One region of the Bacillus tequilensis genome, then DNA from elsewhere that is predicted to be linked to it. Evidence: riboswitches for the same ligand, from Rfam matches in the RefSeq annotation. Region 1 holds a riboswitch; each other region holds the start of a gene.
What was found. A riboswitch is a leader RNA that binds a small molecule or an ion and turns the genes downstream of it on or off. The one in region 1 is predicted to bind thiamine pyrophosphate.

Region 1 (5,451 bases):
GTAATATGACAATGCCGATTATAATTGTCATCGGAGTTGTATTCTTTTTATTAATTGCACTAATAGCTGTGTTTATTACAAAGTACCGTACGGCAGGGCCTGATGAAGCCTTAATCGTAACCGGGAGCTATTTGGGCAATAAAAATGTTCACGTCGATGAAGGCGGCAACCGTCTTAAAATCGTCCGCGGCGGAGGAACCTTTGTCCTTCCCGTCTTTCAGCAGGCAGAGCCGCTAAGCCTTTTATCAAGCAAACTTGATGTTTCGACACCTGAAGTCTATACAGAACAAGGAGTGCCTGTAATGGCCGATGGAACTGCGATTATTAAAATCGGCGGTTCTATAGGAGAAATCGCTACAGCGGCCGAGCAATTTTTAGGAAAATCAAAAGACGACCGTGAGCAGGAAGCGCGGGAGGTTTTAGAAGGCCACCTTCGTTCCATTCTCGGCTCCATGACAGTAGAAGAAATCTATAAAAACAGAGAAAAGTTCTCTCAAGAGGTGCAGCGTGTCGCTTCACAGGATCTCGCAAAAATGGGACTTGTGATTGTCTCCTTTACCATTAAAGATGTCCGTGATAAAAACGGTTACCTTGAATCATTAGGAAAACCGAGAATTGCCCAAGTAAAACGTGATGCTGATATCGCAACAGCTGAGGCTGATAAAGAGACCCGAATAAAGCGGGCGGAAGCCGCTAAAGATGCAAAAAAATCAGAACTTGAACGGGCGACGGAAATTGCCGAAGCTGAAAAAATCAATCAGCTCAAAATGGCTGAATACCGCAGAGAACAAGATACGGCAAAAGCGAATGCTGACCAGGCTTATGATTTAGAGACTGCCAGAGCTCGCCAGCAGGTCACAGAGCAGGAAATGCAGGTTAAAATTATCGAACGCCAAAAACAAATTGAACTAGAAGAAAAAGAAATTCTCCGCCGTGAACGTCAATACGACTCAGAAGTGAAGAAAAAAGCCGACGCAGACCGTTATTCTGTTGAGCAGTCAGCAGCAGCTGAGAAAGCCAAACAGCTCGCGGAAGCCGACGCCAAGAAGTACAGTATAGAAGCAATGGCGCAAGCTGAGGCCGAAAAAGTCAGAATTGACGGACTGGCAAATGCAGAAGCTGAAAAAGCGAAAGGGGAAACAGAAGCTGAGGTAATCCGCCTAAAAGGTCTTGCAGAAGCGGAAGCCAAAGAGAAAATTGCCAATGCCTTTGAACAGTACGGGCAGGCGGCGATTTTCGATATGATCGTAAAAATGCTTCCGGAATACGCGAAACAAGCAGCGGCTCCTCTTTCAAATATTGATAAAATCACCGTGGTTGATACAGGAGGAAGCGGTGAATCAAGCGGTGCCAACAAAGTAACAAGCTATGCGACGAACTTAATGTCAAGCCTGCAAGAAAGCTTAAAAGCCTCGTCGGGAATTGACGTAAAAGAAATGATGGAGAACTTTTCAGGAAAAGGAAACGTAAAACAAAGCATTAATGAATTAACAAATGAAATCAAAGAAGCTAAAGCAGCCCCAAAATCAGAGTAATGAGTAAGGGAAGGAGAGAAGCGGGTGGTAGCTGTACGTGAAGCGAAGGTAGAGGATATAAAGGACATTGCAAAAGTGCATGTAGACAGCTGGAGGACAACATACCGCGAAATGATCCCGGCTGATTATTTAAACAGTCTGAACTACAAGGATTTTGAAGACAAATGGAAAAGGCGCTCGTTAAAGGGTGTATTTGTCGCTCAGGATGAAAAGGGTTCGATATTCGGCTTTGCTTCATTTGGACCTATCCGCTCTGAACAAGAAGGTTACGACGGCGAGCTATACGCAATTTATCTTCTGGAAGAGTGCCAGCGTCAAGGTGCAGGCAGGGCGCTCTTAATAAAAGGAGCAGAATTTTTGCTTCATCATGGTTTTTCGAGCATGTTTGTATGGGTCATTGAGCAGAACCCCTCGATTATATTTTATCAGTCCTATTCACCTGAAAGAGTAGCGGAGGACAGCATTGATATCGGGGGAGTAAGAATCAAAGAAGTGGGCCTTGGCTGGCCGGATCTTTCTGCTTTGAAAACAGTTCTCAAAAGATAACAAAAACCCCCCAGCGGACTGCGCTGGGGGGATTCGCTTTTAAGTTTTGTCAGTTTTGAGCAAACGCGGTGCGGTTAAAAACAATAAACAAAGGACAATTGCACAAATGATGAAAGAAGGGACCATATAAGTAGCATTATAAGTTAAAGAATAAATCCATACCGGCGTTCCTTCTGGAGCGTAGCTGCCGAAAAACACAGCCCCTGAAATGACATGCGCGGTATAACGCAGGAAACTGCCGATAAAAACTGCACCGATCACTGAAGCAATTAATTTACCTTTTGTTTTGGATTCAGCAGCTTTACGGACAGAAGAAGCGAAACAGCCGCTTACGCCGATAGCTGAGAACGCGATAATATAATCTAACAGCAGCTGTATAGGATGTTGTGGGAATAAGTTTCCGATCGCTATTTGTACCAGACCTGTCAATAAACCGGTAGTAAGGCCTGCTTTGACACCCCAGCGAAACGAAATCAAAAAGATGGGTATCATCATGATGGAGACCGAGCCTCCTTGAGGCATACTGAGAAACATTCCTGAAACGATGTCTAAAATAACAGCAGCCGCAGTCATAATGGCAATTTCAATAAGGCGAACCAGTTGCTTAGATTGATTCATAAAAATCCCCTTCCATTGATAGACAATCCAAAAGGACAACAAAAAAGCAGCACGCGGAAGGATGAGAAAAGTTCCACGCACTGCTTTACGAGCTGCAATTCATTTGACTTTGCCACATCCCTACGCCAGCGTTAACTAACAGGTTCAAAGGGTCAGAACGAAATCGCTCACTCTCAGCTTTAATGCTCCCCTTGTGGTCATCAGTATTCAGTTCGTTTCTACTATACAAGAAAAAGAAAAAAACAACAAGATTACATTATTGGTGTATATGTTCTTTTAAAATAGTTATATCTCATGACAAGGATTATAGTTTATTTGTTTTATAATTTTTTTGCCAAAACTATTGCAATAAATAAATACGGATGTTATAGTATTAAACGTCGCTGATGAACAGCAGACAAAATAAGAAGCTTCAAAACAATTTAAAAAGTTGTTGACAAAAAAGAGGCTGAATGTTATATTAGTAAAGCTGCTTCGCTAGGCGGCAGTCATGATCTTTGAAAACTAAACAAGACAAAACGTACCTGTTAATTCATTTTTTAAACAAATCGCACAGCGATGTGCGTAGTCAGTCAAACTTTTATCGGAGAGTTTGATCCTGGCTCAGGACGAACGCTGGCGGCGTGCCTAATACATGCAAGTCGAGCGGACAGATGGGAGCTTGCTCCCTGATGTTAGCGGCGGACGGGTGAGTAACACGTGGGTAACCTGCCTGTAAGACTGGGATAACTCCGGGAAACCGGGGCTAATACCGGATGGTTGTTTGAACCGCATGGTTCAAACATAAAAGGTGGCTTCGGCTACCACTTACAGATGGACCCGCGGCGCATTAGCTAGTTGGTGAGGTAATGGCTCACCAAGGCGACGATGCGTAGCCGACCTGAGAGGGTGATCGGCCACACTGGGACTGAGACACGGCCCAGACTCCTACGGGAGGCAGCAGTAGGGAATCTTCCGCAATGGACGAAAGTCTGACGGAGCAACGCCGCGTGAGTGATGAAGGTTTTCGGATCGTAAAGCTCTGTTGTTAGGGAAGAACAAGTACCGTTCGAATAGGGCGGTACCTTGACGGTACCTAACCAGAAAGCCACGGCTAACTACGTGCCAGCAGCCGCGGTAATACGTAGGTGGCAAGCGTTGTCCGGAATTATTGGGCGTAAAGGGCTCGCAGGCGGTTTCTTAAGTCTGATGTGAAAGCCCCCGGCTCAACCGGGGAGGGTCATTGGAAACTGGGGAACTTGAGTGCAGAAGAGGAGAGTGGAATTCCACGTGTAGCGGTGAAATGCGTAGAGATGTGGAGGAACACCAGTGGCGAAGGCGACTCTCTGGTCTGTAACTGACGCTGAGGAGCGAAAGCGTGGGGAGCGAACAGGATTAGATACCCTGGTAGTCCACGCCGTAAACGATGAGTGCTAAGTGTTAGGGGGTTTCCGCCCCTTAGTGCTGCAGCTAACGCATTAAGCACTCCGCCTGGGGAGTACGGTCGCAAGACTGAAACTCAAAGGAATTGACGGGGGCCCGCACAAGCGGTGGAGCATGTGGTTTAATTCGAAGCAACGCGAAGAACCTTACCAGGTCTTGACATCCTCTGACAATCCTAGAGATAGGACGTCCCCTTCGGGGGCAGAGTGACAGGTGGTGCATGGTTGTCGTCAGCTCGTGTCGTGAGATGTTGGGTTAAGTCCCGCAACGAGCGCAACCCTTGATCTTAGTTGCCAGCATTCAGTTGGGCACTCTAAGGTGACTGCCGGTGACAAACCGGAGGAAGGTGGGGATGACGTCAAATCATCATGCCCCTTATGACCTGGGCTACACACGTGCTACAATGGACAGAACAAAGGGCAGCGAAACCGCGAGGTTAAGCCAATCCCACAAATCTGTTCTCAGTTCGGATCGCAGTCTGCAACTCGACTGCGTGAAGCTGGAATCGCTAGTAATCGCGGATCAGCATGCCGCGGTGAATACGTTCCCGGGCCTTGTACACACCGCCCGTCACACCACGAGAGTTTGTAACACCCGAAGTCGGTGAGGTAACCTTTTAGGAGCCAGCCGCCGAAGGTGGGACAGATGATTGGGGTGAAGTCGTAACAAGGTAGCCGTATCGGAAGGTGCGGCTGGATCACCTCCTTTCTAAGGATATATACGGAATATAAGACCTCGGGTCTTATAAACAGAACGTTCCCTGTCTTGTTTAGTTTTGAAGGATCATTCCTTCGAAACGTGTTCTTTGAAAACTAGATAACAGTAGACATCACATTCAATTAGTAAGACAAGATATCACATAGTGATTCTTTTTAACGGTTAAGTTAGAAAGGGCGCACGGTGGATGCCTTGGCACTAGGAGCCGATGAAGGACGGGACGAACACCGATATGCTTCGGGGAGCTGTAAGCAAGCTTTGATCCGGAGATTTCCGAATGGGGAAACCCACCACTCGTAATGGAGTGGTATCCATATCTGAATACATAGGATATGAGAAGGCAGACCCGGGGAACTGAAACATCTAAGTACCCGGAGGAAGAGAAAGCAAATGCGATTCCCTGAGTAGCGGCGAGCGAAACGGGATCAGCCCAAACCAAGAGGCTTGCCTCTTGGGGTTGTAGGACACTCTGTACGGAGTTACAAAAGAACGAGGTAGATGAAGAGGTCTGGAAAGGCCCGCCATAGAAGGTAACAGCCCTGTAGTCAAAACTTCGTTCTCTCCTGAGTGGATCCTGAGTACGGCGGAACACGTGAAATTCCGTCGGAATCCG
Region 2 (5,451 bases), 1.9 Mb from region 1:
TTCCAGAACGTGTTGTTCACGCCAAAGGCGCAGGCGCTCACGGATATTTTGAAGTGACAAACGATATAACAAAATACACGAAAGCCGCTTTCCTATCTGAAGTCGGCAAACGCACACCGTTGTTCGTCCGTTTCTCAACAGTTGCCGGTGAACTTGGCTCGGCTGACACAGTTCGCGATCCGCGCGGATTTTCTGTTAAATTTTATACTGAAGAAGGAAACTACGACATCGTCGGGAACAATACACCGGTATTCTTCATCCGCGATGCGATTAAGTTCCCTGATTTCATCCATACACAAAAAAGAGATCCAAAAACACACTTGAAAAACCCTACAGCTGTATGGGATTTCTGGTCCCTTTCACCAGAATCACTGCACCAAGTGACAATTCTGATGTCTGATCGCGGAATTCCTGCGACACTTCGCCACATGCACGGCTTCGGAAGCCATACATTCAAATGGACAAATGCTGAAGGCGAAGGCGTCTGGATTAAATATCACTTTAAAACAGAACAAGGCGTGAAAAACCTTGATGTCAATACGGCGGCAAAAATCGCCGGTGAAAACCCCGATTACCATACAGAAGACCTTTTCAACGCAATCGAAAACGGTGACTTCCCTGCATGGAAACTATATGTGCAAATCATGCCTTTAGAAGATGCAAATACGTATCGCTTCGATCCGTTTGATGTCACAAAAGTGTGGTCCCAAAAAGACTATCCGTTAATCGAAGTCGGACGCATGGTTCTAGACAGAAATCCAGAAAACTACTTTGCAGAAGTAGAACAAGCGACATTCTCACCTGGAACACTCGTGCCCGGTATTGATGTTTCTCCGGATAAAATGCTGCAAGGCCGGCTGTTTGCTTATCATGATGCACACCGCTATCGTGTCGGCGCAAACCACCAAGCGCTGCCAATCAACCGCGCACGCAACGAAGTGAACAACTATCAGCGTGACGGACAAATGCGCTTTGACAACAATGGCGGCGGATCAGTTTATTACGAACCTAACAGCTTCGGCGGTCCGAAAGAGTCACCTGAGGATAAACAAGCAGCATATCCAGTACAAGGAATCGCTGACAGCGTAAGCTACGATCACAACGACCACTACACACAAGCCGGCGATCTCTATCGTTTAATGAGCGAAGATGAGCGCGCCCGCCTTGTTGAAAATATCGTGAACGCTATGAAGCCTGTAGAAAAAGAAGAAATCAAACTTCGCCAAATCGAGCACTTCTACAAAGCGGACCCCGAATACGGAAAACGCGTGGCTGAAGGCCTTGGATTGCCGATTAAAAAAGATGCTTAATAGAGATGCAAAAACCCGCTGTCATTAGCGGGTTTTTTTATACTTGTTACGCACTGCCGTATGCTTCTCATCAATCTTCATATAAATTTCCTCCATGAGCTCCGCACTGTTCATAATCTCTCGTTTGTTTTTTTCGATCAGAAGCTCCAGCGGCAAAATCTGATTTCCGTATGTTTTTCGCTTCTTGAATCGTTTTCTCCCCTTCTCTTTTTTGATTCCCATCACTGTTCCCTCCTTTTTCATACAAAAAGGCCCTTATCTAAAAGATAAGAGCCTTCGGTGTCCCGATCGGCATATGCTGGAAATGTAGATTAGATCTATTAAAACGCAATCCATTTCGCCTGTCAATCTATTATGTATACAGCCGGCTGCCTTGATTCACAAATTCTTCGGCTTTTTCTTTCATCCCCTCTTGGATCGCATCCGAGTCACTCAGCTTTTTAGCCTTCGCATAATCCCGAATATCCTGAGAAATTCTCATGCTGCAGAACTTCGGTCCGCACATGGAACAGAAGTGAGCGGTTTTAGCTCCTTCTGCCGGGAGGGTTTCATCATGATATTCAAGCGCTCTTTCCGGATCAAGAGACAAATGAAACTGGTCCCGCCAGCGGAATTCAAAGCGGGCTTTTGATAACGCATCATCTCGGATTTGCGCTCCGGTATGCCCTTTTGCAAGGTCCGCAGCGTGCGCAGCAATTTTATATGTAATGACTCCTTCACGAACATCATCACGGTTTGGCAGCCCCAAATGCTCCTTTGGCGTTACATAACAAAGCATCGCTGTCCCATACCAGCCGATCATCGCCGCTCCGATCGCTGAAGTAATATGGTCATATCCCGGCGCAATATCTGTCGTCAGCGGTCCCAATGTGTAAAAAGGCGCTTCTTTGCAAATGTCCATTTGTTTATCGACGTTCTCTTTGATTTTATGCATCGGAACATGTCCAGGACCCTCAATCATCACCTGAACATCATGCTTCCAGGCAATTTGCGTCAGTTCTCCAAGAGTCTCTAATTCAGCAAACTGCGCCTCGTCGTTAGCATCTGCAATTGATCCGGGGCGAAGCCCATCTCCAAGAGAAAACGCAATATCATACGTTTTCATGATTTCACAGATTTCTTCAAAATGAGTGTATAAAAAGCTTTCCTGATGATGAGCCAGACACCACTGAGCCATAATCGCTCCTCCGCGTGACACGATTCCCGTTGTCCGTTTGGCGGTTAATGGCACGTACCGCAGCAAAACACCCGCGTGAATCGTAAAATAATCCACTCCCTGCTCTGCCTGCTCGATCAGCGTATCGCGATAAATCTCCCACGTTAAATCCTCCGCTACGCCGTTTACTTTTTCAAGCGCCTGATAAATCGGAACCGTTCCCACAGGCACAGGGCAATTGCGGATAATCCATTCACGCGTCGTATGAATGTCTTTTCCGGTAGAAAGATCCATCATCGTATCCGCTCCCCAGCGGATGGCCCACGTCATTTTTTCGACTTCTTCTTCGATAGATGACGTAACTGCTGAATTCCCGATATTCGCATTAATCTTCACATGAAAATTCCGGCCGATAATCATCGGTTCACTTTCAGGATGATTAATATTTGAAGGAATGATCGCCCGGCCGCTGGCTACCTCGTCTCTTACAAATTCGGGAGACACATGCTCACGTATTGCGATAAACTCCATCTCAGGCGTAATGATGCCTTTTCTGGCATAGTGCATTTGAGTGACATTTTGGCCCTCTTTCGCCCGCAGCGGCTTCCGCTGCAGCCCTGGATAGCTTATATTTGGATTTGCCTTTTTATAACCGTTATCTTCTGGTTTTATAGCTCGGCCTTCATATTCTTCAACATCGCCGCGCTCATTGATCCACTTTTGCCGGAGCGGCTTTAATCCTTCTTCAATATTAATCGTCACATCAGGATCTGTGTACGGCCCGCTTGTATCATAGACACGCACAGGCGCGTTTTTCTCTTCACCGAACGATCCTGTCGTCGGACTCAATTCGATCTCCCTCATCGGCACTTGGATGTCCGAAGTTGAACCCTCCACATATACTTTCTTGCTCCCCGAAAAACTCGACATAATGGAAATATTGGCTTGCTGCACTGAATTGTTTTGCATACTTATCCTTCCCCTCTCTTCGTTTGAAAGGACAAAATCAAGCCCATAACCAGCACAAAAAACCGGATTCAAATGAATGAACCCGGTTACAGTCAGAAAGTAACATATTATTGCCCAGCACGACAATAATAAAAGCAATTCCTCTACTTCCCCACGCTGGTACGAACCAGATCAGGTCCAAAGGGTTAAGAAGCTTACCTTCTCTCTCAGCCCGAAAGCGGGCACCCCCAGTAACTATTGATTTCGGACTCATCTTAACATAAAAGCATTCGAATAAAAAGAGGAATTTATAAAATATTCAGCTAATTCAACCCAAATATTTGACCGGCAGCGGGGTTTCCATGATTTCATGTTCACCCATCATCACCCGATATGCCTTTGCAACCAGTCTTGAACTCACTGCCTGAAACAGCTGATCATCTATGAAATGCAGAGCTGCTCCATCGTCCGCCGCATAGCCATCGCACAAAAACCCGTTAGCTATCAGCTGGTGGTATATCGGTCTTCGATCCTTTTCGCCGTCATAGTGAGGACAAAAGCTCCCTTGCAAAAACCCTAAACTTTTCATACTGGTCAGCGGCCCGGCGGAATCCGTCACACCTTCTTCAAACCAGCAGATCGCACCGGCACTTACTCCAGCTAAAATGACATCGTTCTTCCATGCTTCTCTGAGGATGAGATCCAGCCCCCACTCCTTCCACAACACAAGCATATTCCGCGTATTTCCCCCGCCGACATAAATCACGTCCTTTTCCATAAGAAAAGAAATTAAATCTGTTGACGGCGGCTTAAACAATGACAAATGAGACGGCACACAATCTAGTGATTGAAATGCAGTATAAAACCGCTGCACATAATTTTGAGAATCACCGCTCGCCGTCGGCAAAAAACAAATACGAGGCGACTTCCGCTCTGATTGATTGATGATATATTGATCGAGTGACAAATGGTCCGGCTCCATCGAAAACCCTCCGCCGCCCATCGCAATAATCTGTCTCATCATCCTACCCCCTGGAAACATTTGTTGTTCATTATAGCATTTTGTATAAATGCAGGGTAAATCCTTTCTGAACAGGGGAATCTACAAAATAAAGTCCACCTGACATTAATAGGAGATGAAGCCATTGAACGATTTCTCAGGCCAGATCATACCTGTAACAGTTCTTGATTGCTTAACAACAATCAAAACCAGCATTAAAAAGTATACTGCCGCAATAAAAGAAACCGCAAACCCGGGCCTTAGAACAGCGTTGCATGATCAATTAGATGCAGCTGCCCATCTGCATGGTGAACTGTCAGAATTCCTCTTGGAAAAAGGGTGGCTCATAGATAAACAATTTCAAATCGATTCGCTTTTATCTTGCAGAGAACTGGAACAAAGTCATACAAAAAAGACGATGTCTTGAGACACCGTCTCTTTATTTTATTGCTCCACTCTTCTTAAAGCCTCATTTACCGTTTCTTTTATAAACGCGTCTTCACCGCTTAATCGCTCTAAATTGAGATCGCCGTTTCTCAGTCTTTCAGAAATATTGTTTATATCCTCCTCTACCGTAATTTGCAGCTCACCGGCCAAAAACATTCTGTGTAATTCATCAGCAACCATACGTTCTTTATCCAATTCAATCCGCTCCTTTGCTTTCCATATTATTCTTAGTCTGTCCGAAAGCGGACAAATAATAGGAAAAAAGTATGAATCAAATGAATCTTTTTTCCTCCTTCTTACGTATATCTGTTGAAAAAAAGAAAAAGGGGAAATCTAACATGTCATTTTTTAAAAAGCTTGCGGCAAGTGCAGGAATCGGTGCCGCAAAAGTAGATACAATTTTAGAGAAAGACGCATACTATCCAGGAGAAGAAGTAAGAGGAACTGTCCATGTCAAAGGCGGGAAAATCTCTCAGGACATCCGCTATATTGATTTACAGCTTAATACACGGTACGTCATTGTAAAAGATGATGAAGAGCACCGGAAATACGCTACAATCCATTCTTTCCGGGTCACTGGTTCATTCACC
Region 3 (5,451 bases), 1.8 Mb from region 1:
TCATATTCTGAATGGCCGGCAGCATCGTTTTTGCTTTTTTCATAATCGATTCCAATCCGCCAAGATCCGGTGTTTCACTCCAGTCACCCGGCTTCATCGTCGCACCGACAACCAGTCTGCCGCTTTTTCTCGGTACGATATAGCAATGGTCATGGTAAAGTGTTGTTGTCAGCGGGATATCATCGTTCCACACGGACAGGCACTCCCCTTTCACAGAGAAAAATGCATGGTTCAGCCCGAGCTGTTTAAAAAGCATCCCGCTCCATACCCCGCTGGCAACCGCGACATGATCCGCCCACACGATACCCTTCGGTGTCTCAATGGACAGCGCATCACCGTCACGTTCGACATGCAGAACGGGCGTATGCTCAAAAATCTCCGCCCCGAGCGCTTTCGCTGCTTTCGCATATGCCTTGCAAACAAAATAAGGCTCTACGTGCACATCATCCTGAATAAAAGATGCTCCGAAAATGTCATCAGACGTATACGGCTCTTTATCTAACACTTCATCTTTGGTATGCCAGCTGACAGAATCCAAGTCATCCATCTTCCTCAGCCGCAGCACATCTTCTTTAGAAAACGCAAGCTTAAACATGCCGCCGTTATGCTGCCTGATATCAATACCAGATAATGTGTAAAGCTCTTCACCAAGACCTCTGTACAGACGCTGGCTGTGCAGGGCGAAATCAAAAAACGCGTCACGTTCCTCGCACTCGGCGTGGGCGCCCAGCATTCCGGCAGCAGCACTTGTTGTTCTGCCGCCTATTGTTTCGCTTTCAAACAATGCGATGCTTTTGTTTTCCTTTGCTAAATGGTAAGCAATGGCGGAACCGATTATGCCGCCTCCAATGACAACTGCATCATAATGCTTTTTCATAGCGCATCTCCTTTAGCTTACGGGAATATCGTCTGGCAGCTTCCAAAGGATCAGCAGAGGAAAATATTCCTGACATCACTGCGATGCCGTCTGCTCCTGCTTGTTTTACATCTCTTAATCTGTCCGGCGTCATTCCGCCGATCGCGATAACCGGGATGGAAAGCCGCTGTTTTATATCTGACAGCAATGACATCCCTCTGCCTTCAAGACCCTTTTTACAATCCGTTTCATACACATGGCCAAACAGCACGTAGTCTGCGTCTTCCTTTTCTGCTTGAACCGCTTCCTCAAACGAATGCACCGACCGCCCGATATGAAGGTGAGGAAATCTGGCTCTGACCTGCTTCGGCGAAAAGCTGCTGCTTGGCAGCTGCACGCGATGAATCGTGGAAAAAAGCGCAATATCCACTCGCCCATTCATGATCAGTTTTCGTTTGTCTACCCCGCCTTTAGAAATAAGCTCAAGCAGTTTCAAAATGTCAGCCGCCGTTTTTGACCGTTCCCGAATGTGAATAAAATCAACTTCATTGTGAATAGCGATCACCGCTCTTGCCAGCTCTTCAACCGGCTTGCAGTCATCCGTTATGGCGTGAAGCTCCACATTCCTCCACCTCTTCTTTTATACCGCTTTCAGACCAGCCTTCTTTTTGATAGGCCATTCCCCAAAATTGATATTCATAGTAGCTGGAAATCACAAAATTTTCTTTCATCTTGGCGCGCACTTCTTTCGTGCTGTTTTCCGCCAGCTCATTAAAACGATTGATTTGCTCTTCAACCTGCTGTTTGAACCAGTCACCGCCATATGTGCTGATCCATTTCTGATAAATCGGATGCCCTGGATCACACGTCAGCAATTTCTCCCCAACCTCGTAATACAGCCAGTAGCATGGCAGCAGGGCCGCTAAGATCTCAGCAAAATTCCCGCTCAAAACCGAACGGTACATATGGGATGTATAAGAGTATGCCGTAGGAGACGGCTTAAACGCCTTGCGCTCTTCCTCGCTGATTTCCAACAGCTCCGCAAACTCGCGATGAAGCGCCATTTCCGCCTCATATGTACCTTGGGCGTGGCTCGCCATCCGCCCCGTTGTATAAAGGTCTTTTGCATAAGCGGCACCGAATGACTGTACCTTCGCAAAATGCGTTAAATAATAAGAATCCTGAAGCACGTAGTATGTAAAACGGTCAATGGGAAGCGTTCCGTCACCGATTCCCTGAACGAACGGATGAACAAAGCTCCCCTCCCACCATTCTGAGGCTGCACTGCGGCATTCTTCTGAAAACTTCACACATCATTCCCCCTGTCTGAAAAATAAAAAACCACTCTCCCGCAAGGAAAAGTGGTTTGGAATTGGCATAGTAAAATAACACAAATACCGCTCCACTTCCCTACGCAGGTCTGAACCTGTTCAAGTTATGAGGGTCTAAAAGTCACACTTTTATCTCAGCCCTTATGAAGGACACCCCTAGTGGTTATACGAATCATATTGAATTGTTCTGCACCTCTATATTAACACGAATCCCTATTTGGTCAAGATTTATCCTTCCAATGTTTTCTTAAGATCCGTTACATACCCCCTGGATCCGGTAACAATTAAGCGGTCTCCCAGCTTCAGCCTTGTATCCCCATGAGGAACAATGCTGTCGACCCCTCTGAAAATCCTGACAAAAATGACGTCGCCTGTTAAAGGGAATTCCCGTAATATGACACCGTCGTATGTGCTGTTTTCCATATTAATTTGATACAGCGAAGACTCCTGATTCGTGAGAAGCTTCATGACACCAGGCGCTTCTATCAGCGCACGAAGCAGCGTTTTGGTCGACAGCAGAATAGAAAAAATACTGATTCCCTGCTCCTTCAGAGCTGCTTCATTCTCCGGCGATCCAACGCTGGCAATGACTCTTTCTGTACCTTTTTCTTTTGCACGTAATGCAATGTCCGTATTCATGTCTTCATTCCCTGTCGCCACCACAAGGATATCAGCATCAAAAATACCGAGCGAATCAAGGGTTTCAAGCTCATAATCAGAAATCGTTTCAACTGTAAATACTGAGTCTGACAGCTTTTCCTCAGCATTTTCCTGATAGACATGAACAACCCGCACGTCATACTCGTTCTCCGGCAACTCAAGTGTAACAGGCAAAGTCATTTGATTGGCGCCGATGAACGTAATCGTCTTTTTCTCCTCCGGCTGCTCTTCCCGTTTGTACAATTTTTTAAAACAGATCGGCGTAAAAATACTTGCAATAACGGCTACTAAAATTAGCGCGCCTGACATATTCGCACTAATCACGTGAAGCTGCTGTCCGATTGTCGCAGCGGCAATCACGAGCGAAAGCGTTGATGTCAGCAGGAAACCAGACGCGAAAATGGTTCGGTTATCATACCACCTCTTTAAGTACAGGACAGGAATGATTTTGCTGACTAACAGCGCCAGTAGCAGAAGCGGAATCATGATTAAAATGGTTTTATCTTGGAAAAGAGTCCAAATATCCAGCTTCACACCGACCATTACAAAGAAAATCGGTATTAAGAACCCGTAGCCGAATGAATCCAGCTGCTGAACAAGCTCTTTGTTTGGTGAAAGAAGGGAAACGAGAACACCCGCTAAGAAAGCGCCGAGAATATTTTCTGCCCCAAGTGATTCAGAAAGGGCAACGAGCACGATGATTAACGTGAAAATGGCACGCGTCCCGATCTGGACCGTCCCTTTTGACATAGATTGAACAAAAGAGCGATGTTTAAAGACCCGGCCGAAAAAGTAAAGCACCACTCCGGCAACAAACAGAATCATCAAGAGCCACATGTTCCCGCTGTCCTCTCCGTATAAAGAAGAAAAAACTGCAAGAAGAATCATCGTAGCCAAATCCGCAATAACAGCAACGAGCAAAATAATCTGGCCGATATTTGAATTCATGATCCGTTCTTCTTTCAGCGTTGGAACGACAACGCCTAACGAAATCGTTGAAATAATAAGCGTCATTAAAAAAGCATTTTGAATAAATCCAGCCAGGACGAACCCATAGGACAAGAGCAATGATAAAATAAAAATACCGGCAAAAATAACAGATGCCGCAGCAAACGTATGAGGCGCTTCCTTGCCGTTCGGCAAAAGCTGCTTTTTCTTTCCTTTCTCAAACGATGAAAAATCAATTTCAAGTCCGCTTAAAAACATTAAAAAGATAAATCCGAGCATCGAAAGTGTCTGGAGCCATGTATCACCCTCCACAACTAAATTAAGACCGCTTTTTCCAATAATCAGCCCCATAATGATTTCAGCAACAACAACCGGGATGCTGAGTTTAAACCGATGTAGAAGGATAGGTGTCAAAAATGCAACGATAAGTACAACAACTAAAGATGCAACAGATGTATGGGCCATAATCAGAACCTCCTTTTTTGATCAGGGTTATTCCAGTTCTCAATCAAAGAACAGAACCACATGTTTTAAAAAACATAACGCGATTTTAACAAGGGTGATGATGAAAAATAAAGCAATAAGGTCTTAATCCTGTTTAGAAAATCATTCTTCTATAATTTGCACATAAAAGCTTGTGATGACTCACAGCACTTTGCATCATAATAAATAAAACAATCAGCAAGGAGGCTACCGCATGGCTTACGATATCATCAGTGATATTCACGGCTGCTATGACGAAATGACGGCATTAATCCAAAAGCTTGGCTACACAATCAAAAATGGAGTGCCTGTCCACGCAGAAGGCAGGGTGCTTGTTTTTGCCGGAGATTTAACTGACAGAGGACCAAAATCAATAGAGGTCATCCGTTTTGTAGCCGGTGCTTACGAAAAAGGCGCAGTACGTTATGTCCCGGGAAATCATTGCAATAAGCTGTACCGCTACTTAAAAGGAAATCCGGTGAAAGTGATGCATGGGCTGGAAACAACAGCGGCAGAACTTGAAGAATTTTCTAAAGAAGAAAGAAAAGCAGTCAGCGAACAGTTTATGAAGCTGTACGAAACGGCCCCGCTTTACGACATCTTACATAACGGAGAATTAGTTGTCGCCCATGCTGGCATAAAGGCTGACGATATCGGCAAATATACCGGCAGAGTGAAAGACTTTGTGCTTTACGGCGATGTGACGGGCGAAACGTATCCGGACGGCAGGCCTGTCAGACGTGATTGGGCAGCCGCCTATAACGGAAAGGCTTGGGTGGTATACGGTCATACGCCTGTAAAAGAGCCTCGAAAGGTTAATCGGACCATCAATATTGATACAGGCTGCGTGTTCGGAAATAAACTGACAGGCTTTCGTTTTCCAGAAATAGAGACCGTTTCCGTCCCAAGCACCCTTCCTTATGACGAATCGAGATTTCGCCCCATATAAAAAAGGAGAGAATCATGGATTCTCTCCTTTTATCAGTTCTTTCAAATCTTGAGGCAGCGCAGCATGAAATGTCATGTTCTTCTGTGTCAGCGGATGGATAAACGAAAGGCGCTCGCTGTGCAGGGCCTGCCGGCCGATTGCCCGTCTCGTCCCGCCATACAGTGTATCACCGCACAGCGGGTGTCCGAGGTAGCTCATATGCACGCGAATTTGGTGGGTCCTGC
Region 4 (5,451 bases), 1.7 Mb from region 1:
CATCCCTGACACCATCGGCATGAAAAACGCCAGCGCGACAACCTGCTGCAGCGCATCTTCAAAATAACTGATAATGCTTCCGGAAATCAGTCCGATAAACAAGAGTAAAATCAGCCATGGCAGACGCCGGTATGCAGCGACGTAAGCCTTTGTGTCAAAAGTGATGTCTTTACCGGAAGCGGCAAATTTCTCATAATCCTCATCAGCTTCCCGAATGACGACGTCGATAATATCATCGACCGTTACAATGCCGACAAGCACATTGTTTTCTTCCACAATCGGAATCGCCAAGAAATCGTAACGTTCTATCAGACGGGCAACCTCTTCCTGATCCTGAAGAGCGCCTGCTGAAATAACGCGGGTAAACATTAAATCCTGCACCTTTTCTTCAGGTTCGCCAAGAATTAAATCACGGTAGGAAAGGACACCCACCAGCTGTTTGCTTTCATTGATCACATATAAGTAGTTGATCGATTCAGCGATTTCAGCAAAGCTTTTCAGTTTGACGACCGCGTCTTTAACAGTATAATGCTGAGGAATCCACACATACCGGTTTGTCATCATGCGTCCCGCTGAGTCAGCCGGATAATTCATCAAAAGCTGCACAGCTTTTGACTCTGACGCTTCCATGCTGGACAAAAGCTGTTCTTTCAGTTCTTCGTCCATTTCTTCAAGCAATTGAGCGAGATCATCGTTGTCCATTTTGTTCATCGCCAGTGTTGCTCTTGTTTTACCGACTTTATTTAAGACGACAAGCTGAAATTCGCGTTCCAGCTCCCCGATCATATCAGTAATATCATCTACAGTTAAATAAGATAAATAGCGGGCGTGGTGTTTTTCCGGCATTTCTTTAAAAATAAACGCCATATCATAGGGCTGCAGCTCATCAATAACGCTTCTGAAATCCCTGATTTTTCCGTCTCGCAATAAAATAATGATACGTAAAATGAGTTCGTCATAGGTCATGTTTTGAACCATCGGGACTCGTACCTCCTCTACGGAGACATGCCGGCCTCGCCAGAAGGTGCGGCAGATTGTCTCCTCATCGTGTAATCAATTGTCTTGCTGTCATAGTATATGGGTACTTCTTCAGATTGACTCGAATGGGGAGAATCCATACTCCGCACCTCCTTTTGTAAACTTCATTTTAAGGGCATAAAAAAAGCCTTCGGGATTGAAGGAGAAAGAAGCACGGCAAAAAAGCGTGCGGGCGCCTTCAATCGTAGAGCTTTAGCACTGTATGGCATAGGATCAAACATCCAGCTGCATTAAAAATCACCTTATGTCGATGATTTCTGTTGACCCATTGGCGTCTTTGGACATTTTTGGGCAGCAGCGTATCTCCATACAGGAGCCTCACCTAACGAAGTTCCTAATTGAATTGACACACTGAGATTACAGAAAAAAACAAGCTGTGTCAACTCAAAAAAGTATAAATGCGCTTTCATTACAATTACGGAACAAAACAAGGGCCTAAGCCCTTATTCTGTTGTTTGTGTCTCATCATCTTCCGAGAGCAAATGATATGATTCGTGAAGAAATAAAGCATACTCTCCTTCCTTCGTCGGATGAGGGACAAATTCAGCCTGATTGATGTATTGCTCCTCTTTCTTTTCCATGTGTTTCGCCTCCTTTTCCCATTAGATTGTCCAAAAGAAAGGTTCTTATCATGCAGCGGGGTTTTAGATTGTTGACAAAATCCTAAAACAGCTTAAGTTTAGGGGTTATCACCTTGTTTAACAGTAACGCTGTATCCTTCATATTCCAATTCAAGCTAAAGCACGCTGGCGATTTTTTGACAATTAATATGGAGCATTTCCCCAAATGTGATCATTCTCTCCTGCCCCTATATGAAAAAATCATTTCATTGTTTACAAAATGATTCTTATCATCTATGATGATGTCAAATAAAAAATTGCATACGGAAAGCACTAGGGGTGCTGTTTTGGCTGAGATAAAGCGCGGGAGAAACGCGCTTTGATCCCTTATGACCCGATCTGGATAATACCAGCGTGGGGAAGTGCAGGTTGACCGAATGGTGTATTTTTTGTGCGCTTAATCGATCTATGACTGCATATTCCCTTAGGATATGCAGTTTTTTTATTTCATCCTAAAAAACAGGAGGCATTTAGAAATGGAGCATATTTGCGGTACAAGCAGAATCGCCGGTTTTCGCTTCTCTTTATATCCGATGACGGATGATTTTATCAGTGTGATCAAGTCTGCTCTGAAAAAAACAGATACATCCAAGGTTTGGACGAAAACTGACCATATCAGTACAGTCTTGCGCGGATCGATTGATCATGTTTTCGACGCTGCCAAGGCCATTTACCTTTATGCGGCGAACAGCGAAAAGCACATCGTTATGAACGGCACGTTTTCCATCGGATGCCCGGGCGATACACAGGGAGATACATATCTTTTCAAAGACGATAAGCGTGTCAATGAAGATGCTGTCCGAGGCTTGAACGCGGAAGCGCCATGCCAATTTGCCCTTTATCCAATGAATGAGCCGGATTATATGGGATTGATTTTGAAGGCTGTCGACATCGCAAAAACCCAAGGCACCTTTGTACAGGGTGTCCATTACGCGAGCGAGCTTGACGGGGATGCGCATGACGTATTCAGAACATTGGAAACTGTTTTCCGCATGGCTGAACAGCAAACAAACCACGTAACCATGACGGTGAATTTTTCGGCTAACAGTCCATCAAGAAAAAACAGGAAGCAGGGATAACATGAAAAGCTGGAAAGTAAAAGAAATTGTCATCATGTCCGTTATCAGTATCGTTTTTGCCGTTGTTTATTTATTATTTACGCATTTCGGAAACGTGCTTGCCGGTATGTTCGGGCCAATCGCTTATGAACCGATTTACGGCATTTGGTTTATCGTTTCTGTCATTGCCGCTTATATGATTCGAAAACCGGGTGCGGCGCTCGTTTCTGAAATGATTGCAGCGCTCGTTGAGTGCCTGCTGGGAAACCCGTCTGGCCCGATGGTCATCGTTATCGGCATCGTTCAAGGTCTCGGGGCTGAGGCAGTTTTTCTCGCGACACGCTGGAAAGCATACTCTCTGCCTGTCCTTCTGCTGGCTGGAATGGGATCTTCGGCAGCCAGCTTTATTTACGATCTCTTTGTTTCCGGCTATGCAGCCTATTCACCAACTTATCTTCTCATTATGCTTGTGATTCGTCTGATTTCCGGTGCACTGCTTGCGGGGCTTCTCGGAAAGGCTGTCAGCGACTCTCTCGCTTATACAGGTGTATTAAACGGAATGGCGCTCGGAAAGGAACTGAAAAAGAAACGGAAGCGGGCATCAGAACATGCAAGCCTTTAATGAACTCCTGAAGGTTGACAAACTCAGCTTCTCTTATGAAGAAGACGAGAAACCGGTTTTTCAAAACCTTTCGTTTGAACTTCATAAAGGAGAATGCGCTTTATTGCTGGGCCCAAGCGGGTGCGGAAAAAGTTCGCTCGCCCTTTGTTTAAACGGCCTTTACCCTGAGGCTTGCGACGGCATACAGTCCGGGCATGTCTCCCTGTTTCAAAAGCCGGTTACAGGTACCGAATCCATTGCTCAGCGTGCCGGGATCGTCTTTCAGGACCCTGATCAGCAGTTTTGCATGCTGACGGTGGAGGACGAAATCGCTTTTGGGCTGGAAAATCTGCAGATTCCGAAAGAAGAGATGACGAAGAAAATCAATGCTGTTTTAGAAAAATTGCGTATTACCGATTTAAAAGAAAAAACGATATCCACTCTGTCAGGAGGACAAAAGCAGAAAGTGGCTCTCGCCTGTATTTTAGCGATGGAGCCTGAGCTTATTATGCTAGATGAACCGACTTCCCTTTTAGATCCTTATTCAGCGCGGGAGTTCGTTCACATGATGAAGGAGCTTCAGCGGGAAAAAGGCTTCAGCCTCCTCGTCATTGAGCACCAGCTTGATGAATGGACGCCTTGGATTGAGAGAACCATCGTGCTGGACAAATCAGGAAAAAAAGCGCTGGATGGCCGGACGAAAGATCTATTTCAGCATGAAGCAAAGACCTTAAAGGAATTGGGCATCGCGATTCCTAAAGGATGTGATCTTCAGGAAAAGCTCCGTATGCCGTTTTCTTTATCAAAAGAATCATTGTTCAATGAGCCTTTTCCTGCCGGCTATCCTGAAATAAATGAAGCTCCTTCCGGGAAGAGTGTGCTTGAAGTCAGCTGCCTTTCGTTCGCAAGAGGACAGCAGGCGATTTTCAAAGACATCAGCTTTTCATTGTGCGAAGGCTCTTTGACGGCGCTTGTCGGCCCGAACGGCACTGGAAAATCCACACTCTTATCTGTCCTCGCCCGTCTTTTAAAGCCGAAAAGCGGCAAGATTTTTCTATATGATAAGCCGCTGCAAGCGTATAAAGAAAATGAATTGCGTAAACGAATGGGATTTGTTTTTCAAAATCCGGAACATCAGTTTGTCGCCGATACGGTGTATGATGAGCTGCTGTTCGGCCAGAAAGCAAGCACTGAAACTGAGAAAAAAGCGCGGCACCTGCTGCATCGTTTCGGTCTTGCACATTTGGCTGACCATCATCCCTTCGCGATCAGCCAAGGGCAAAAAAGGCGTTTGAGTGTCGCGACTATGCTCATGCATGACGTAAAGGTTTTATTGTTAGACGAGCCAACCTTTGGCCAGGACGCCCGCACGGCGGCTGAATGCATGGACATGATTCAGAAGATCAAACAAGAAGGAACCGCTGTCCTTATGATTACACACGATATGGAGCTGGTCTCCTCGTATGCCGACAGCGTGCTCGTGCTTCACGATACAAGCCTGGCCTTTGACGGATCTCCAGCACGGTTATTTTCTGAGGAAACAGCACTTGTCCAAAAAGCGAAGCTCACTCTTCCCCTCTTATATGAATGGATGGCATATCAAGAGGAGGTGCGTGATGATGCAGTCATTACATCTCATTAATCCGACAGTGAAAGCGGCGGCCGTTTTTTCCTGTGTCGTCATGCTGTCGTTTATTTACAACCCGTACACCCCTGCGTGTTTTTATATCATCATCATTACGGGTGTCCTAACGGCTGCCAGAATCCCATTGAAAAAATGGTTCTTGTTTACGATTCCGTTTTTGATTTTGGCATTCGGTTGCGTGTGGACAGCCGCTGTTTTTGGCAAGGTGCCGACAACTCCGGATAATTTCTTGTTTCAAGCCGGCCCTATCTCGATCAACAGCGATAATGTGTCTGTCGGCATCTCTCTCGGGTTTCGTATTTTGTGCTTTTCCGCCTTGTCGATGATGTTTGTTTTTACAACTGATCCGATTTTATTTATGCTGAGCCTTGTTCAGCAGTGCAAGCTCTCACCAAAGCTTGCTTATGGCGTCATTGCAGGCTTTCGTTTTCTTCCGCTCTTAAAGGATGAGGTCCGGCTGATCCAGCAGGCTCATCAAATTAGAGGAGG

Region 2: it holds a riboswitch for thiamine pyrophosphate, as region 1 does, so the genes downstream of both, thiC (phosphomethylpyrimidine synthase ThiC) here and thiT (energy-coupled thiamine transporter ThiT) in region 1, are expected to answer to the same signal.
Region 3: it holds a riboswitch for thiamine pyrophosphate, as region 1 does, so the genes downstream of both, tenA (thiaminase II) here and thiT (energy-coupled thiamine transporter ThiT) in region 1, are expected to answer to the same signal.
Region 4: it holds a riboswitch for thiamine pyrophosphate, as region 1 does, so the genes downstream of both, thiU (HMP/thiamine ABC transporter substrate-binding protein ThiU) here and thiT (energy-coupled thiamine transporter ThiT) in region 1, are expected to answer to the same signal.

Annotation. Positions count from the first base shown of each region.
Region 1 covers NZ_CP048852.1:2,978,345-2,983,795, reverse strand. Annotated here, with positions in the region: gene floT (flotillin lipid rafts scaffold protein FloT) at 6-1,535, shown strand; gene G4P54_RS15860 (GNAT family N-acetyltransferase) at 1,560-2,081, shown strand; gene thiT (energy-coupled thiamine transporter ThiT) at 2,121-2,699, opposite strand; TPP riboswitch at 2,800-2,901, opposite strand; rRNA gene G4P54_RS15850 (16S ribosomal RNA) at 3,280-4,829, shown strand; rRNA gene G4P54_RS15845 (23S ribosomal RNA) at 4,999-5,451, shown strand, end outside.
Region 2 covers NZ_CP048852.1:888,143-893,593, reverse strand. Annotated here, with positions in the region: gene katA (catalase KatA) at 1-1,310, shown strand, start outside; gene G4P54_RS04710 (FbpB family small basic protein) at 1,335-1,532, opposite strand; gene thiC (phosphomethylpyrimidine synthase ThiC) at 1,663-3,435, opposite strand; TPP riboswitch at 3,567-3,674, opposite strand; gene G4P54_RS04700 (Type 1 glutamine amidotransferase-like domain-containing protein) at 3,743-4,435, opposite strand; gene G4P54_RS04695 (spore coat protein) at 4,560-4,841, shown strand; gene G4P54_RS04690 (hypothetical protein) at 4,859-5,062, opposite strand; gene spo0M (sporulation control protein Spo0M) at 5,200-5,451, shown strand, end outside.
Region 3 covers NZ_CP048852.1:1,165,594-1,171,044, reverse strand. Annotated here, with positions in the region: gene thiO (glycine oxidase ThiO) at 1-877, opposite strand, end outside; gene tenI (thiazole tautomerase TenI) at 861-1,478, opposite strand; gene tenA (thiaminase II) at 1,453-2,166, opposite strand; TPP riboswitch at 2,247-2,355, opposite strand; gene G4P54_RS06145 (monovalent cation:proton antiporter family protein) at 2,416-4,260, opposite strand; gene prpE (bis(5'-nucleosyl)-tetraphosphatase PrpE) at 4,493-5,227, shown strand; gene G4P54_RS06135 (RluA family pseudouridine synthase) at 5,240-5,451, opposite strand, start outside.
Region 4 covers NZ_CP048852.1:1,303,531-1,308,981, reverse strand. Annotated here, with positions in the region: gene mgtE (magnesium transporter) at 1-978, opposite strand, end outside; gene G4P54_RS21465 (hypothetical protein) at 996-1,118, opposite strand; M-box (ykoK) riboswitch at 1,209-1,375, opposite strand; gene G4P54_RS06995 (transcriptional regulator SplA domain-containing protein) at 1,482-1,619, opposite strand; TPP riboswitch at 1,924-2,036, shown strand; gene thiU (HMP/thiamine ABC transporter substrate-binding protein ThiU) at 2,135-2,737, shown strand; gene G4P54_RS06985 (ECF transporter S component) at 2,739-3,338, shown strand; gene G4P54_RS06980 (ABC transporter ATP-binding protein) at 3,325-4,959, shown strand; gene thiX (HMP/thiamine ABC transporter permease ThiX) at 4,934-5,451, shown strand, end outside.